DNA from 2 places in the Marinobacter sp. LV10R520-4 genome. Region 1 is predicted to be linked to the other one. Evidence: riboswitches for the same ligand, from Rfam matches in the RefSeq annotation. Region 1 holds a riboswitch; the other holds the start of a gene.

Region 1 (9,462 bases):
GGCGGTGGGAAAAAGAAACCTACCGGTCAGATCGATGTTGCCACCTACCAGAGCCTGATCAACAAGAAAGACAATACTGTCTCAAGCCTGGTCCGGGAATATGGGCAGGTCATCATAGACGAATGCCACCATATTTCCGCTCCCCGTTACGAAATGCTCCTTAATGAAGTCAGCGCCCGTTACGTCGTCGGCTTGACAGCAACACCTGACCGTCAGGATGGGCACCAAAAAATCATGCTCATGGTTGCGGGACCCGTTCGTCACAAAGTTCGGGCGGAACACAGCTCCAGGTTTGTCCAACGCGTCATCGTTCGGGAGCGTCATGAAAGTCCACCCACCGACATTTATCAGTCGAGTGGGCGGCCCCATATAGCATCGGTTTACCGTTGGCTCTCCCAGAGCCCCGCCCGGAATCAGGATATTGTTCAGGATGTCGCAGGCTGTGCCCGCAACCGGGCAAACTGTCTTCTGCTGACGGAGCGGCGAGAGCATGCTGAGAGGTTGGCGACAATGCTGGACGCTGAATCCATACCGTCGGTTGTGCTGCGTGGAGGAATGCGCGTCAGAGAGCGCCGGGATGCAGAGGCGCGGTTACATGAAGCTCAGGTTATCGTTGCAACAGGAAAATACATCGGAGAAGGTTTTGATTTGCCACGGCTAGACACTCTGTTTTTGGCCCTGCCAATCGCCTGGAAAGGAACGCTGGCGCAATATGCCTGCAGGATCCACCGGGAAGCCGATGGCAAGCAGGAAGTCACCGTGTATGACTACTTGGATACTGGCCTGCCAATGCTAGAGCGGATGTTCCAAAAGCGCGAGAAAGGCTACAAGGCAATGGGATATCAATTTGTATCTTCCGGGCAACCCAGATTATTGTAGAAAAAAGACGGTTTTACAGCACAATATAATCAGTAATGCAGTAGGATAAACGAAATAACGGAAATCACAGGTCAAACGACAAGGTGAGCGGCATGAGTTCCTGGGCAGGCTATGCATGGTTACGAGAGCATTTCAATCTACCGGTAACCCAGAAATTGTCAATTCTCAGCCAGATTGGCCGTGACCGGAAGACCAGCTTCCAGGACGGCGTTCGCTATGAAACCTACCGGCCTAATTCTAAGCCCGACGACATTCCTTTGGCTCACCTGGCGTTCGCCCTTAAACATGAGGGCATTCACTTAGAGCTACTCAGTCACGCGTTCAAAAGCTTTGACAAGCAGGCATTGATAGACTGGATCGCCTCTGAGCCAACCGGGCAATACACTCGCAAAGCCGGTTTTCTATACGAATGGCTGACCGGCAACATTCTGCAGGCGCCGGAAATGTCCGGTAACTATCGCAACCTGCTTGACCCGAATCAGGTAGTTGCCGCTGACATACCCATTAAAAACTCACGCTGGCGGATCAATGACAACCTCCCGGGCACGCCCTACTTCTGCCCGATAATCCGTCGAACAGAACTGCTTGACCTCATCGACGACTATAATTTAGCCGAGCGGCTTCAAAATATTGAGGACGACTACGGTACCGATTTGATGACCAGAAGCGCGGTTTGGCTAACCATCCGTGAGAGTCGAGCCAGCTTTGCGATCGAGCATGAGGGCGATCAGAAGAGCAAGATTCACCGCTTCGCCTTGGCGATGGGCCGATATTGCGGGCAGATCGAAGCCCCCCTTTCCATCGGAGCGTTAACCGAAATTCAAGACAGCATTCTTGGCACTAGCACCATTCGCCATGGGCTTCGCCAGTCTCCGGTCTTTGTTGGCTCAGGAACTCAGGAGATGGGCTCCTATGTTCACTACGTCGCCCCTGATGCCAACGATGTGGAACCTATGCTCAAGGGTCTGCAAACGTTCATGGAAAAAACCCGGAACGTGAACCCAGTCATTCGGGCGGCGGTAGCCAGTTTCGGCTTTGTTTTCATTCACCCTATGGCAGATGGAAATGGGCGGATTTCTCGCTTTCTGATCAACGACACCCTTCGCCGGGATTCCGCAATACCGGCGCCTTTGCTTTTGCCGATATCCTCCACTATCACCAAAAGCACAGTCAGTCGCACCCGCTACGACAAGATTCTTGAAGCCTATTCCCGCCCGATGATGGCGAAAACAGCCAACGATATCCGATTCGGAAGTCGGACCGCCTACCCAGATGGTGTGGTGTCGGATTTCGAGTTTTCCGGCAATGACACCCTGCGCCCGGCCTGGCGCTATCCTGATCTCACGGAGCAATCTGAATACCTTTTCCACGTTATTCACGAAACGATTGAATACGAGATGCGCCATCAGATTCAGTCGCATCATTCATATATCGAAGCTCGGGATAAGGTGAAGGACTTCTTAGAAGGGCCGGATGAACATATAGATCGGATTATGCGCTCAGTCGAGCGCAATGAAGGTCAGATCAGCAATAAATTAAAAAATGAATTTCCTGTGCTGAATGACTCAACAATCGGTGAACCGATTAAAGATGTGATCAATGCCCACACTGCTAACCGCCCTGTACGCCAGAATTATGATCCTGGTGCGGAGATCGAGGCACTGCTAAATGGGGTCCTAGGAATTTCCCCTCTAAAAAAGACATAAACCTCTGCAGGCCCCGACATCCATTGCCTGTAGGGGCGCATTATTGTTCAGACACCGGCAAATACCCCTCAATAGTCGCCATCAGATCCTATTCCACTATTATCTGACCGAAGTTAGGCAAGCCGCTAAGGACTGCACCGACAAAGATACGGAAGCCTTGATTGCGTAAGGGCTGATTGAAGCGCAACCAATACCTATGAAGATTTTTTCCAGTAAGTGAGGCGGGTATTTCCCAGTCAAACCTTGGGGGCGCGAACCGTGATGCCTTTGAAGAGGCTCTTGGTGCTCAGGTAACCGATGAGCTATCCCTTTATGCCGAACGCGAAAGGGCCTCGAAAGCTAAGGTAATGGCAAGCTTACAAGGCTAGGAATTTGGTTAGAGATTTTTTGCTCTAAAAATACTGTGATGGCGATACGTCCCTGCAATTTGAGTAATCGCTCAAATTAATATTGAACGATCACTCAAGTTCAGTTAGTGTTATTCCTGTTAAACCTACTTTGAAAAGTTAACGCCTAAATTTGATCGATCACTCAAATTTGGCGGCAACGTTTAACTCGATGTAAATCGCATCACTTTTACTTTTTAGGCAAGGAGTCATTCCATGACCAACTTTACTCTTCATGACAAAGAAAGCGCCCCACAAGAAAGCCAGAATTTACTCGACAACTCCATCAAAGCTTTCGGTATGATTCCAAGCCTTCACGCGGTTATGGCTGAAGCACCAGGCTTACTTGAAGGTTATCAGCGGCTTCATCAGCTCTTTCTGGATAGCAGTTTCGACGACGAAGAAACCACCGTGGTGTGGCAAACCATCAACGTCGAACATGCTTGCCATTACTGCGTGCCCGCACACACCGGCATCGCCAAGAGCATGAACGTTGATGACGGCATCACTGACGCTCTGCGTAACGAAACACCGTTACCGACAGACCGGCTGGAAACCCTGCGCGACTTCACCCTCGCCGTTGTGCGCGGCCGCGGCAACGTGGATGACAGCGCCGTGGCAGCATTTCTGGAGGCCGGATTCACCAAGCGCCAGATTCTTGAGGTCATTCTTGGCACCGCACAGAAGGTGATGAGCAACTACACAAATCACCTTGCCGACACGCCGATAGACAAGCCGTTCCAGAAGTTTGAGTGGCACAAGGCTGACTAATATGCCCAGCAAGTCGGAGGCGGTTCTCGTTTCCCGCCCTGACGTGTCGCTGCTCTATTAAATGCTTTATTTATTTCTAAAAGAGGGTCAGGATCATGTCGAACAGCCATCAATATGCACCACCACAGGTTTGGACCTGGGACGCCGAAAGCGGCGGAACGTGGGCCAGTGTTAACCGCCCCATAGCCGGCGCGACACATGAGGTGACGCTGCCGCGTGGAAAGCACCCTTTGCAGATTTATTCGATGGGAACACCCAATGGCCAGAAGGTCACCATCATGGCCGAAGAGCTGCTGTCCATCGGTGAAACCGGGGCCGAATACGATGCTCACCTGATCCAGATTGGCGAAGGCGACCAGTTTTCATCCGGCTTTGTCGACGTAAATCCAAACTCGAAAATCCCGGCTCTGTTTGATACGGAGAGCGGCAGCCGAGTTTTTGAAAGCGGTGCGATCCTTTTTTATCTGGCTGAGACGTTCGGGCACTTTCTTCCAAAGGACACGGCTGCACGCACCGAAGTACTGAACTGGCTGTTCTGGCTGCAAGGTTCAGCGCCCTATCTGGGCGGCGGATTCGGGCACTTCTACGCCTATGCACCCGAGAAGTTAGAATACCCGATCAATCGCTTCACGATGGAAGTGAAACGCCAACTGGACGTGCTTGACCGGGAGCTAGCCGAGCACCGTTTTCTCGGCGGAGACGAGTATTCCATTGCCGACATAGCCACTTGGCCATGGTATGGCAATTTGGTGCTGGGAGAGGCCTATGGTGCGGGTGAATTCCTGCAGGTCGAAAGCTACAAGAACCTGCGCCGCTGGGCACAAGAGATCTTTGAACGCCCCGCTGTCAAACGTGGCCGCAAAGTCAACCGCACTTGGGGTGAGCTTTCAGAGCAACTGCACGAGCGGCATGATGCCTCGGATTTTGATTTGAAAACTCAAGAAAAACTGGCACCTAAAACGATCGACTAAACAGTCTGCCTTGAAGAAGCCTGCTCCCTGCCCTAAGGCAACAAGAGCAGGCAAATACGCGATAAATATTAGCGTTTATCTGTAACACCGTCCTTACGCAGAGCTTCCAGGGACAGTGCCATATCTTCAGCAAGAGCATGAACAGTCGCACTGTTGACGTCACGTTGGGCGAAAGCGCGTAACCCCATTACTTCTGCCTGCAAGCGCCGCCCAAGGCGAACGGGATCAAGCCGGGCATCCAGTTCCCCGATCTGCTGTGCCGCATCAAAACGATCAATAAAGCGTTCTTCCATGCCTGCCAACAAATCTTCGGCCTTGCGCCAGGCGGCCAACCCAGCCAATGGTGATGGGTAAGCGTTCAAAGTGCGCTCAAACTCGGCCAGCCCCAAGCGGGCATAACGCTCCAAGGACTCCTGAAAAAGCCCATCTTTGCTGCCAAAAGTGGCATAGATACTACCCGGTCGCATATCGAGTGCTTTCTCCAGATCCTTCAACGAGGTGGCATGAAAGCCCTTTTGCCAGAACAGCTGAAGAGCCCGCTCCAGAGAGTCTTGCCGGTTGTGAATCATCGCGCGAGCCCTGGTCAATTCCAGATTTTTGAGGCTGAGACGTAGCTTCAGGGAAAATTTTAAGTCATCATCCGATTTTGTATTGAACAACTACTCAAGTACAGCTACAACCTGATAAATTCCCAATATCACGCGGTTCTGTTCCGGTTGGTGGGGTTTGCGCAGTGGATGCGTTGGTTAAATATTTTCACGAAACCTTGGTATACCACCGTGTTTGATATGATCTCCTATGCTGCGTCAAGACGGTAAGCTTGTCTTTGCATGTTGGTATAGTTTTGTCGATCTGCGGTGTCGTCCTTATAAGGCTTAGGCTGTTATACTCACCCATCTCAACGGGGTGCCTCCAACAGGCTGAGACCATACCCGCGGAACCTGCCCCGGATAATGCCGGCGAAGGAATTGAGCTTTAATCGGCCGAAAACCGCGTATGGTGCCCCAAAACCGGATTTTGAGGTTTAACCACCATGCCGTATTCGCTGTTCCAACGCGTTGTTCAAAAGAGTCAGACTGCCCTACTCCCTGCTAAAACCCAGACAGTTTTAGGGCTCTTTATCCTCATTTTTACCAGTTTATCCAGCGCTACCGAAAACCCAGATTTAACGGTATACACCCACCCCTCGTTCGCAGCGGAATGGGGGCCGGGGCCGGCGGTAAAAACGGCGTTTGAGCAGCGCTGTGACTGCCAACTTAATTATGTGGTGCTCGACAGCGGCGGAGACATTCTACAGCGACTGAGGCTAGAAGGTACCAGCAGCTCAGCCGACCTGGTGTTGGGCCTAGACACCGGCACCATGGAACTGGCTCGCGCCACTGGGCTATTGGCGCCGCACAATGTAAACCTGGACGCTCTCAATCTGCCTATCCTCTGGCAAGACCCATTATTCGTACCCTACGACTGGGGCCACTTCGCGTTTGTTTACGACACCGAGCAGTTGGCCAACCCGCCAACAAATCTGGCTGAGCTGATTGCGGCACCGGATGATTTGAAGATCATTATTCAGGACCCGCGCACTAGTACACCTGGCCTTGGCCTTTTGCTTTGGATGCGCCACGTTTACGGCGACGATGCCGGGGCCAAGTGGGAACAGTTGCAGAAAAAAATCCTGACCACCACAAAGAGCTGGAGTGACGGCTATTTTTCATTGTTTATGAACGGTGAAGCGCCAATGATTTTGTCTTACAGCACCTCACCGGCTTACCACATGGCCATCGACAAGACCGAGCGCTATCAGGCAGCGGCGTTCAGCGAGGGGCACTACCTGCAAGTAGAAGTAGCGGCGGTGGTCGCCAGTTCACCACATAAAGCGCTGGCAAGGGAGTTTTTGGACTTCATGTTGAGCGCCGACTTTCAACGCCATATTCCGCTGAAGAACGTTATGTACCCGGCTATTGATCTGGGCGCCGAATTGCCCGATGTTTTTAACCGTTTGATACAGCCGTCCCGCACTCTGTTTTTTGATCCGGCCGAGGTGGCACAACATCGTCGCGAATGGGTCGATGAGTGGCTGGAAGCCATGACACGCTAGCGGAGCTGGCTAATGCAAAATCCGCTGAGCTTTTATAAAACCCATCGCGCGCCCCTGAGCCACCCCGGCTGGCAGTTGGCACCCGGCCTGCTGATCGCCCTGGCCATAATCACGCTGACGGCCACAGGCGTGGGCGCCCTACTATGGCAAGCACCGGCGCTAAACCCGGCAGAACTCTGGCACAGCCGTTACCTGCGCAATGTGGTTAGTTTTACCGTTTGGCAGGCGCTGCTGTCCGTGCTTATCAGCACGCTGCTGGCCATTCCCGTTGCCCGGGCGCTGGCGCGGCAACCCCGGTTTCCCGGCCGCGGCCTGCTGCTTCGGCTGATGGAGCTCAGCCTGGTGATGCCCACCATTGTGGTGGTCTCTGGTTTGGTTAACGTTTACGGCCGCCAGGGTTGGCTCACTGGGATTGTGAGTGACTTTGCACCGGCGCTGCAGTGGAACTTGTACGGCTTGAACGGCATTGTTTTGGCCCATGTGTTTTTTAACGCCCCGCTGATTGCGCGCATTCTACTTCAAGCTTTGGAGGCGACACCGCAAGGCCAAAAGCGCCTGGCTAGCCAAATGGGCCTGCGCGGTTTTATGCTGTGGCGGGTTCTGGACTGGCCGGCCATGAAGCCGGTGTTGCCCGGGTTGCTGGCGCTGGTGTTTACCCTGTGCTTTACCAGTTTTGCCATTGTAATGACGTTGGGCGGCGGGCCAGGTTCAACCACATTGGAAGTGGCCATTTACCAGGCCCTGCGTTTTGAGTTCGATTTTGGCCGCGCCGCTTTGCTGGCACTGGTGCAGCTGGGTATTTGTGGGAGCCTGTGGTGGCTGGTTCTGGGCATGGGTGAGCACACCAGTGTGTTGTCGGAACGACGCTTCAGCCAACCACCGCCGCGACGCGATAATCGCGGAGGCGCACGATTTTTCGACGCTACACTGATACTGGCCTTCGCCGTTTTCCTGCTGCTACCGCTGCTGGCTATTGCCGTCCGCGGTTATCCTGGGCTGGCCACGCTGCCCATGCTTGATCCACAAACAGCGCTATTCCAAGCCACTGTGAAAAGCCTGGTGATTGCCCTGCCCGCAGGCCTGTTGGCGGTCATCGCCACTCTGGCCATTGTTGCGGCCGGGCAATTCCCCAAGGCAAAAACGGTCACTCACAGCGCCGGCTACCTGCCATTAATAGTGCCTCCACTGGTATTGGGAACCGGTCTGTTTCTGCTGTTTCGCCCAAGCCTGGGCGCAGCCGGCCAGGGAATGCTTCTGGTAGTGCTGATAAACGCCATGATGGCGCTGCCCTTTATTCTGCAGTTGGTCCGCGGGCCGCTGGCGAGCCTGGACCAGTCAAGCCGGCAGCAAGCTGACCAGCTGGGCATTCTGGGCTGGTATCGCTGGCGCTGGTTGCACTGGCCGCGGCTCAAGCGGCCATTAGCGTTGGCGCTGGCCTACGGGGTCGGCCTCTCTCTCGGCGATTTTGGGGTGATTGCGCTGTTTGGCTCGCCTGGTGCACCCACGCTTCCGGTGCTGCTGTACCAGCAGCTCGGCAGCTATCAACTGGTTGCAGCAGCGGCTACTGGGCTTTGGCTTATTCTACTGTTGTTGATGATATTCAGCCTGGCTCATGTTCTTACCCGCGCCGCCCGCTTACGCCCATTCGCCCGACCGCAGAACCTATCCGTTATGGACATTCGCCATGCTTGATGTTTCCGGTCTAGGTTTTCACTACCCGACTTCACCCGACCAACATGGGCCAAAGTGGCAGTTTGATTTTACGCTGGCACCCGGCGAATGCCTTGCTATTCATGACGTCAGTGGTTCTGGCAAATCCACCCTGCTCAATCTGCTTGCCGGGTTCCTGCAAGCAAGTGGCGGCTCTATTCGCTGGCGCCAGCAGGAATTGACGCCATTGCCACCTTGGGAGCGCCCGATCACCAGTGTGTTTCAGGAGCACAATCTGTTTGAGCACCTGAACGTTGCAGATAACATCGGCCTTGGCCTTCATCCGGGATTAAAGCTGTCAGGCACACAGAAGCAAACCATCGCCGCTGCTTTAGAGCGCGTGGGTCTGGCCGGCATGGGCAAGCGCCGCCCGGCGCAACTGTCCGGCGGTCAGCGTCAGCGGGTGGCCTTGCTGCGAGCACTGCTGCGCGGCCAGCCCCTGTTACTATTGGACGAACCCCTGACCGGGCTTGATCCAGACGCCCGTCATATTTTGCACGGCCTGTTGCTGGAACAAAAACGCGACGGTGTGGCGATGATACTGGCCAGCCACGATGCGGAAGACCGCCAGGTACTGGCGGATAAGGTCTGGAGTCTTTAAGCTGCTATCCATTAGTTATTATCCTGGGAGTTTGGCAACAACGTGACCCGTGCTGACATGTCGGATTACTCACAACCTGGCCAGAGCGCCGCTGGCGAACTGCTGATCGACGGTGACCAAATAAGCGCCTGCGGCGACTGGACCCTGCCCTACTACCACGCCCTCTACTCATCCGTTACCGCAGCTGGCCAAGACTCCGACCGCTATCAAACACTGAACCTGCAAACGTTGGGGCGCATAGACACCGCCGGTGCGTCACTGCTGGCCGAACTCATTGGGGCCCATAAACTGGAGCAATGGCTAGCGGATAACCCGCAAGCGATTAGTCGCGAAACCGCCGCGC
Region 2 (9,462 bases), 1.7 Mb from region 1:
GTTACTCAGATTTTTCTGCCGGTGCTGCTGCTGTTTTGGTTTGCACGGTTTCCGGCGGCTGGCGTTCTGGTCTTTGGGCTTCAGGCGATTTCGGTTGGCGCAGTTATTCTGGGGGTAGGGCTCGCGGCTTTATGGACCATGCCGCCTTTCTGGGTGCCGTATCTTTACGGCGTTGTGTTCCTGTTGACCATCGCCTGGCATCTTGTACGAGGCCACTTGCTTGGCAACGGATTCTGGCAAGCGTCTGCCGGGCCAACCACGTTGGTGCTGATGGCAGCCGGGTTGGGCGCGATTGGCGGCTATATGGGTTATCTGGCGTGGCTGGGCCGTGAACTCCCGCAAGTAGACACGGTGAATATCGCACTGCCCTTCGGCGCGGGCGACTATCTGGTGGCGCACGGGGGCTCAGGCAGCCTGGTCAATATTCACCTGCATACACTGGACGAATCGGTAGAGCGATTCCGGCCCTGGCGGGGCCAGAGCCGCGCGCTCGACATTGTCCGCATTACGCCGTTTGGCCGTCATGTAGAAGGCTGGCAACCCGCTGACCCAACTCGTTATGTCACCTTCGGAACACCGGTATTAGCACCGTGTAACGGGGCAGTCGCCAGAATCGTGGACGGTGTTCAGGACATGCAGGTTCCTGAAATGGACCCCGAAAATATAGCGGGCAATTACGTCGCTGTTGATTGTGGTGATTTCTTTGTGGTGTTGGCGCATTTGCACCAGGGCAGTATTCAGGTAAGCGCCGGAGACAGTCTGGACATTGGGGACAAGCTTGGGGAAATGGGTAATTCCGGCAACAGTTCAGAGCCGCATTTGCACGTGCATGCCCAAAGAGGCCTGCCCGAAGAGGCTCCGCTAAGTGGGCAGCCTCTGGCCCTGACGATCAACGGAGACTTTTATATTCGAAACGACAGGATTAAGGTCTCGGGCTCCGGCGCAGCACAAGATTAATCCTCACGCACAACGAAAACCGACACGTTACTGTGTCTGACGATGTTTGCACCATTCGAGTGGAGAATGTGCAGTCGATCGCCGATGCCAGGCGGGTGGGACGCCATGATGACCAGGTCTGCACCGGTTTCTTTGATGGCTTCCAATAAACGGTCATCCAGTTCCACGGCGATATCTGCCGTCGAGATCACTTTGCTGTCGGTAGCGACGCCGTGTAATTTTCCCTGCTCTTGGGCAAAAGTGTTGAGCTTTTTGGCCAGCTCTTCCGGATTGTGTGCGGCGGCGGATGGGGCTGTGTTGGTGACTGCGATGTAGCAGAGTGCGGCGTTGTAGTGCTTGGCGATGTCGATTGCCGTGTTGAGCGCCTTCGACATTTGCGCCGTACGTGACAGGTCGACGGGCACGAGAATTTTGCGATACATAGCGTTTCTCCCTATCCCAATTCAAGTGCGGAGCCATTTCCTTCCACCATCAAAAGCGTGGCAGTAATTCCCGGATATTGCCACGTATGAAGGCTAAAAAGTCGGCACATGGCGCCTTTCTGTCTTTCATGCCAGACTTCAAGGGTACACAAAAAGAGAGGTGTTTCTATGAATCTTCAGAGAGCGTTTGGTGGTGGACGCTAATGGCCCACCTGAAGCAGACAGTTTGGGTGATGATTGTGGCAATTCTCGGAGTTGGCAACGCTATGGCGACAGAAGAAGCTGAATATACCGTTGTACACAAAGATCAGGATTTTGAAGTGCGCGATTACGAGCCACATATCCTGGCCGAAACCGTCGTAGACGGAAAGTTTTCTAACGCCGGCAACAAGGCCTTCGGCCGGTTGTTCAAATACATCTCCGGCGATAACACGTCCCAGCAGAAAATCGAAATGACCTCGCCGGTTGCGCAGGAAGCCGAAAGCGAAAAGATTGATATGACGTCGCCGGTGGGTCAGAAGCGGGAAAACGACAGCTGGGTCGTAAGCTTTATGATGCCCGCGTTTTATACATTGGAGACGGTGCCCCAGCCCAAAAACCCCAAAATAACTCTACGGCAGGTTCCCATCCAGCGCATGGCTGTGGTTCGCTACTCAGGCACTTGGAGTGAAAAGGGTTACCGGAACCATAGGGACAAGTTGGACGCCTGGGTAAAGGAGAATGACTTCAGTATGATTGGTGAGCCAGTGTGGGCGCGGTATAACCCGCCCTTTATGCCCTGGTTTTTGCGGCGCAATGAAGTTCTGATGCCGATCGCGATGCCGTCAGACAATCCGTAAACGCAACATTGCCTGCATCCAAACGCTGCGGGAAAACGTAATGTTTTGAACACTTCTGTTTAGCTAGAGCACGCGCTATGGACCCAGTCGACGAGTCACGAATTATTGAAATGGCGTGGGAAGACCGCACGCCATTTGAGGCCATCCAGCAGCTTTACGGACTGTCAGAACCCGAGGTTATCCGGTTTATGCGAAAATCACTCAAGCCCGGCAGTTTCAGGTTGTGGCGAACGCGGGTGTCCGGCCGTGCAACAAAACACCTGAAGCTGCGCAGCCCAGACGTAGGGCGGGGTTATTGCCCGACGCAATACAAGCAACGCTGATTCCTTTTCACCTTCACAGCCTAACCTTTCCACCTTCACAGTCTAGCCTTCCAACCTGCGTGCTTGGTTCTTTTAATCCTGCATTTTTTGCCCCTCCAGCGGTCGCACCTGCTTCGTTAGTAGATGTATTTACGCCAAACTATAAGCTGACGCTTTCGCAGGACGCCGTCAGCGTTTTTTCTTACAGCCCCCTCTATGCCTGATCCATTTGTTCCTTGACAGTCATCTAGATACGCCATATAACATCCATATGGATTCTATTTGGATTCCATACGGAGTTTTAAAGTGTTTGGCCAGTGCTAATCAACAAGGAAAAGCGATGAGCGTGCATGAGATACGACGCAAGACAGGCGACACCACCGAAAAGCTCACTATCAACCTTGGTGTGGTGGACCTGGGGCAGATTGATCTGCTGGTACAAGAAGGGTTTTATTCTAATCGCAGCGATCTGATCCGCACGGCGATTCGCAACCAGTTAGCGGTCCATGCGGACGTGGTCAAGGAAACGGTTGCTCGCAAGACCTATGTGCTGGGCTTGCAGTATTACAGCCGTCGTGATCTTGAAGCGCTGCAAACCAAGGGAGAAGTACTACAGATTCAAGTGCTGGGACTTGCCAGTATTGCCGAGGATGTTTCCCCTGAGCTTGCCTTGGCGACGATTGAATCGATTGCCGTTCTAGGCGCTCTACAAGCGAGCAAGGCGGTCAAGGCCGCCTTGGCGGACAGAATCTATTAGTAGTGTATTCATTCACGCCGAGGGACATTTCCATGAATCGTTCAATCAACGAAACGCTTATGGCCAATCTGAAAGAAGCCACTCGATTGACTCAAGCGGGCCAACTGCAGGAAGCGACCGCAATAATACAGCGAGCGTTGCACGGCACGTCGAACCTAAATAAAGTGGTCAAGCCTGTGTCAGCCGAACGCATGGCGGGCCAAGGCACGCCAGACAGGGCTAAGCCTGTGGGCGATCTTCTGCGCGGCAAACTATCGGGTTTGAACGGGTTGAGCACAGGTTTGGCATCTTCCGTCGAAGCGCTACCCGAAGGTGCAACGTTTAACAGTGACACCTTTACTAATCAAACGGGCAGCCGCGACTACAAACTGTACATTCCCAGTGGTTATCACGGCCAGTCCCTGCCGCTGGTGGTTATGCTGCACGGATGTACCCAGAATCCGGATGATTTTGCGGCTGGTACGGGTATGAACACGCTTGCGGAATCGCAGTTGTGTCTGGTGCTCTATCCCGCTCAAACAGCTTTTGTCAATCACTCCAAGTGTTGGAACTGGTTCAAACCAAGCGATCAACAACGCGAGAACGGCGAACCGGCAATTCTTGCCGGTATGACGCGGCAGATTGTCGATGAGTATAAGTTGGACGAGCAACGGGTTTATGTGGCGGGATTGTCCGCCGGCGGTGCCATGGCAACCACCCTTGCAATGACCCACCCGGACTTATACGCAGCGGTGGGCGTTCATTCTGGTCTTCCCCACGGTGCCGCACACAGTATACCTTCAGCACTTGCGGCCATGCGAGGTGATGCCGCGCCTCTTGCAAGCCGTAATAACAAGAGGGCGGGTGCTGGCGCAATGTCGTCAATGGATCAGAAAATTCCCGCCATCATATTCCACGGTGACCGCGACACCACGGTACACCCTGGCAATGGCGACCGCGTTGCGGCGCAGTATTCTAGCTCTATCGGCTCGGGCAGCGGACCGAAAAACGCGATTGATATCAAAAGTGAACAAGGGAAGGTGCCCAACGGCCATGCCTATACCCGCACGACTCATCATGATGCCAACGGCAAGGCTATTGTTGAACAGTGGTCGATTCACGGCGCCGGCCACGCCTGGGCCGGTGGTGCGCCTCAAGGCTCGTATACCGACCCGAAAGGTCCGGATGCGACTGGGGAAATGCTGCGCTTTTTCCTGACGCATTCAAAAGTCGAGCAGCGGTAGACGTCACGTTAAGGGCAATCGTAAGCCGGCTATTAGCGGCTGCAGATTACCCTTCCAGCTTCCGCACCTGCTGCGCCAAGATGGAAAAATCGAAGCGCTCTCCTTTTGGCATTAGCAGCAACAATAACGACACCGCAATGGGTACAAAGGTTGCGAGCAGGAAAGATTCCAGCAAATAGGTGAGCGGCGCCCCCGGTGCGGGAAACAGCATTAACCCGGTAGCCAGGCCGGCAAACGTGCTAATCGCGGCGTTGTAGCTTTGGTAACGGGCGTTGTAGAAGCCAAAAAATACCGGGAAAGCAGCGGCGCAGCACAGCAGATCGGCCAGCAGAAACAGGTAAAGCACGCTGTAACCTTGGGCCGCCACAAACAGCACCGGTACCGACAACAACACAATCAGCCAGCGGGACAGCGACAGCAGGCTATGGTTGCTCAACTTTGGCAGCAGCCGGCGCAGGTCTATGACCATGATGCTGGTCAGCCCGCTGATGGTGGAGTCGGCACTGCTCATAATCAGCGCCAGCCCAAAGGGTAACAGGCCAATCGCAAACCACACGGGTACGTCCGCCAGCAACACGCTGAACAGCGCCACCGAACCGTCACCCGGCAAGCCCAGGCCTACAAACGCCAGCCCGAACAAACCCATGATGAAAATGATGGGGAAACTCAACAGACCACTGATGATAAAACCGTTGCGGATAACCTTGTTATCGCGGGCGGCGAAAATACGCTGCCAGGTGCCTTGGTAAAATAACCCGGTCAGCACCACTGCCAGGAAAAAGGTCAGGCCGGATTTCAGGCCGTTGATGTCCAGTGGGTTAAGCAGGTGTGGAGCTTTTTCCTGCAAACCTTGAATCGCCGGGGCCAGACCACCGGTGGCCTTCCAGCCAAAGCCAATTAATAGCGCCAAAAAGGGCAAAATCACCAGCATTTGTACCCGGTCGGTAAAAATGGTGACTCGCAGGCCGCCGTACAGGGTGTACAGCAGAGTGGCGCCCATGACGATGCTGGCGGTTAGCCATAAGGGCACCGGCGCTAGTAAAGACACCATTTTGGCAATGGCAGTCAGGCCCGCAGTCAGGCTGATAAACAGATAAAAAACCATGATCACCAGCACGAAGCCGTACATAACGCGACCATAGCGGCCGAGCACAAATTCGGTGAGGGTGTGGCCTTCGGGCATTAATGTTCGAATGCGTTTGCCCAAGGGAATCATGATCAGCCGCGGTGCCAGGGCACCCAGAGCATAACCGGTCACAGCACCAATGCCACCCCAGGTGGCGGCCTGGGCCGGGCCAAACAGAATCCAGGTACCCATGGTGGTTGCCAGCAAGGTTAGCAGGGTGGCAGAGCTGCTCTGGCTGTTGCGGGCGACCAGAAAGTCGTCCAGTTTGTCTTGCTTGTGGCGGGCGTAAATCAGGCCGGGTATCGCAAAAAGTGCGGCGAATAAAACCAGCCATATAAGGGCGGTAGAGGTGCTGAGCATGGGTAAATTTTCCTTGCCGCGGCAGGCGGGAGCGTCATCGCCAAAGGTGGCGGGTCAATAGTACAACCGGGACAACCAAGACAAGCAGCGGGGAAAGAAAGGGGCGCACAGGCAAGCGTAAAGCAGGCGTTTTCCTTCCCTTCGCCGGCATTACCCGGATCAGGTTCGAAGGGTTACCGCACTAAGTGCGGAGTCTCAGCCATCGCAATGGCGCCCCCAGGAATGGCAATAGAGTAGGAAGTCTGTTCGTACTTGTCAATTGCCGCTATTAATGGCGGTTTGGCCTGCATATTCGTGCCGCCGTTGTGCTATGGTTTTGGCTCGACACGGGGTGTCCTGCTTTGCAGGGCTGAGAGCACACCCGTTGAACCTGATCCAGTTCATACTGGCGAAGGGATGTCAGAGGGTGCGCCCGCACCCAATCTGTCCATTCATACCTTCGCCTCAGCCATGAGGTGTCTATGCACAAATCCGTCCGTCTTGATCAACAGCTGGTTTTGATAACCGGTGCTGCCCGCGGTTTGGGCGAACACCTGGTGCGCGCGTTTTTGCGGGAAGGCGCCAACGTTGTCATTAACTACCGCAACAGCGCCGAAGCGGCGCACAAACTGGCCGCTGAAGAACCGGTACGTGCCCTTGCGGTGCAGGCTGACGTGACCGACCGCGCCGCTGTGCAGGCGATGTTTGCCCAGGCCCGGCAACATTTCGGGTTTCCGGTGACCACGGTAATCAATAATGCCTTACCAGATTTCTCGTTCAACGGCGATGCTCGCCCGAATGCGGATCAGCTGACCTGGGAGAATCTGAACCAGCAGTTTGCCGGCGTGGTGGGTGGCGCGCTGAACACCACCCAGGCCGCGCTGGCTGGTATGCGCGAACAGGGTTTTGGCCGCATTGTGAATGTGGGGACAAACTTGTTCCAGAACCCGGTGGTGCCGTACCACGATTACACTGCGGGTAAAGCGGCTTTGCTGTCGCTTACCCGTACCCTGTCGCAGGATCTGGGCCCGGATAACATCACCGTGAATATGGTGTCGGGTGGTCTACTGCGCACCACGGACGCATCTGCTGCAACGCCTGAGGCGGTGTTCGATTTCATCGCCGCCAGCACACCGTTGCGACGGGTGACCACGCCGGCAGAGTTTGCCGATGCTACCTTGTTTTTTGCGTCACCCTGGTCGCGCTCGGTAACCGGGCAGAACCTGGTGGTAGACGGCGGATTGGTGAAAAACTGATGGCGGCCTCCGGTTCACATCAACGGATGATGCACATCAACCTGTTTCTGATGGGTTGTGGCCATCATCGAGCAGCCTGGCGCCACCCGCAGTCGGCGGTGGAGCAGTTGGGAGACATTCGCTATTACGAGCGCCTGGCGCAAACCGCCGAACGGGGCAAGCTGGACGCCGTATTTTTCGCCGACAGCAATTCGGCGGGCAATGTGTCAGACGGCAGCTGGTTTTACCTGGAGCCGCTAACGGCCATGGCCGCCATGAGCCGGGCCACGGAAAAAATCGGGTTTATCAGCACCGTATCCAGCACTTTTTACACACCGTTTCACGCCGCGCGTTTAGTCGCATCGCTGGATCATATCTCCGGCGGCCGCATTGGCTGGAACGTGGTTACTTCGATGTTTGATGTAGAAGCCCGCAACCACGGTTATGACGCTATGCCCGGCCACGCCGAGCGTTACCGCCGCGCCGACGAGTTTGTGCAGGCTGTGTTGGGATTGTGGGACTCCTGGGCTGATGACGCTTTGCGGTTTGATCGCCAAGGCCATTACGCCGACCCCGCCAAGGTGCGACCGATAAACCACCAAGGAGAGTTTTTTCGGGTAGACGGACCGTTGAACGTGCCGCGCCCGGTGCAGGGGCACCCGGTATTGTTTCAAGCCGGCGCGTCGGAGCCCGGGCGGGAGCTGGCGGCCAGATGCGCTGAGGCGATTTATGCCGTTGCCTACGATTTGCCGGCGGCGCAAAGCTATTACCGCGACATCAAACAGCGGGTGAAAGCCGCGGGCCGCGAGGTGTATGTGCCGATCCTACCGGGCTTGGTCACTTACGTGGCACCCACCGAAGCGGAAGCAAAAGCCAAACAGCGTGAGCTTGACGAGCTGTTACCCGTGGATTCATCTTTGCGCCAGCTGGCCATGTTTATCGGCCAGGACTGTTCGGGCTGGGATCTAGATGCACCGGTGCCAGCGCTGCCGCCATTGGAAGAGTTTAGCGGGCCGCAGGGCCGCTACAGCACCATTTTACGCATTATCGAAACCGAACAGCCGACTCTGCGCCAGCTGTTAGGCCGGCTGGCGGCGGGGGGTGGCCACTGCACCATGATTGGCACACCCGAGCAGATTGCCGACAAGATGGAGCACTGGTTCCGTAACGAAGGCGCCGATGGGTTTAACCTGATGCCGCCGTCGCTGCCCGGTGGTATTGAAGACTTTATCGAGCAGGTGGTGCCGGTGTTGCAAGGTCGCGGGCTGTTTCGTACTGAGTATCAGGGCAGCACTCTGCGCGAACATTTAGGGTTGGCCAGGCCTGATCGTCGCTGAAACGTTATTTTTGCTGCCCAATATCAAATCACGGTACAAACACTTGCAACAGTCTCCGCTTGTGCAAGTAGGTACCCACACAAACAGGAACACAACATGACAGAACAAACCTTGGACAAACCACTGGTGATCGCAGGGCGGCAGTTCACATCGCGCCTTATGGTGGGTACCGGCCGCTACAAAGACTACGATGAAACCGCGCGTGCGCTATACGAAAGCGGCGCCGAGGTCGTAACCTTTGCCGTGCGTCGCACCAGCATTGGCCAGAATCCCGACGAGCCCAACCTGCTGGATTTCCTGCCGCCAAACCGCTACACCCTGCTGCCCAATACCGCTGGCTGTTACGATGCCCGTTCTGCGGTGCGCACCTGCAAGCTGGCCCGTGAACTGCTGGATGGCCACAACTTGGTCAAGCTGGAAGTACTAGGGGATGAGTCCACCCTTTACCCGAATGTGGTGGAAACCCTGAAGGCCGCCGAAGAGCTGATTCGTGATGGCTTTGACGTGATGGTGTACACCAGCGACGACCCCATTGTGGCGTTGGAGCTGGAAAAAATCGGCTGCTGCGCGATTATGCCCTTGGGCTCGTTGATTGGCTCCGGCCTTGGTATTCAAAATCCCCACAATATTCGCCTGATCGTCGAGCGCGCCAGTGTGCCGGTGCTGGTGGATGCCGGTATTGGTGCCGCTCACGAGGCGGCTATGGCGATGGAACTTGGGTGCGACGGGGTATTGATGAACTCGGCCATTGCCCATTCGCCAGACCCTGTTGCCATGGCCCGCGCTATGCGCCTGGCGGTGCAAGCCGGGCGTGAAGCATTTCTGGCCGGGCGGATGCCCCGCCGCCAACTGGCAGATCCGTCATCACCGCTGGCCGGGCGCATCGCCAGCGCCTGACACCGCTATTTTTAGATGTAGAGTAGAG

What was found. A riboswitch is a leader RNA that binds a small molecule or an ion and turns the genes downstream of it on or off. The one in region 1 is predicted to bind thiamine pyrophosphate.
Region 2: another riboswitch for thiamine pyrophosphate. It lies ahead of ATG98_RS08790 (3-oxoacyl-ACP reductase); the one in region 1 lies ahead of thiB (thiamine ABC transporter substrate binding subunit).

Annotation. Positions count from the first base shown of each region.
Region 1 is NZ_PDJM01000001.1:3,532,438-3,541,899, reverse strand. It holds gene ATG98_RS17185 (TOTE conflict system archaeo-eukaryotic primase domain-containing protein) at 1-879, shown strand, start outside; gene ATG98_RS17180 (Fic family protein) at 972-2,585, shown strand; gene ATG98_RS17170 (carboxymuconolactone decarboxylase family protein) at 3,188-3,742, shown strand; gene yghU (glutathione-dependent disulfide-bond oxidoreductase) at 3,838-4,713, shown strand; gene ATG98_RS17160 (TetR/AcrR family transcriptional regulator) at 4,782-5,282, opposite strand; TPP riboswitch at 5,606-5,698, shown strand; gene thiB (thiamine ABC transporter substrate binding subunit) at 5,747-6,808, shown strand; gene thiP (thiamine/thiamine pyrophosphate ABC transporter permease) at 6,821-8,500, shown strand; gene ATG98_RS17145 (ATP-binding cassette domain-containing protein) at 8,493-9,119, shown strand; gene ATG98_RS17140 (MlaE family ABC transporter permease) at 9,177-9,462, shown strand, end outside.
Region 2 is NZ_PDJM01000001.1:1,803,979-1,813,440, forward strand. It holds gene ATG98_RS08755 (M23 family metallopeptidase) at 1-957, shown strand, start outside; gene ATG98_RS08760 (universal stress protein) at 954-1,379, opposite strand; gene ATG98_RS08765 (SOUL family heme-binding protein) at 1,466-2,218, shown strand; gene ATG98_RS08770 (TIGR03643 family protein) at 2,296-2,541, shown strand; gene ATG98_RS08775 (CopG family transcriptional regulator) at 2,861-3,277, shown strand; gene ATG98_RS08780 (alpha/beta hydrolase family esterase) at 3,310-4,500, shown strand; gene ATG98_RS08785 (sodium:solute symporter family protein) at 4,547-5,986, opposite strand; TPP riboswitch at 6,106-6,214, opposite strand; TPP riboswitch at 6,304-6,400, shown strand; gene ATG98_RS08790 (3-oxoacyl-ACP reductase) at 6,448-7,221, shown strand; gene ATG98_RS08795 (LLM class flavin-dependent oxidoreductase) at 7,221-8,537, shown strand; gene ATG98_RS08800 (thiazole synthase) at 8,634-9,434, shown strand.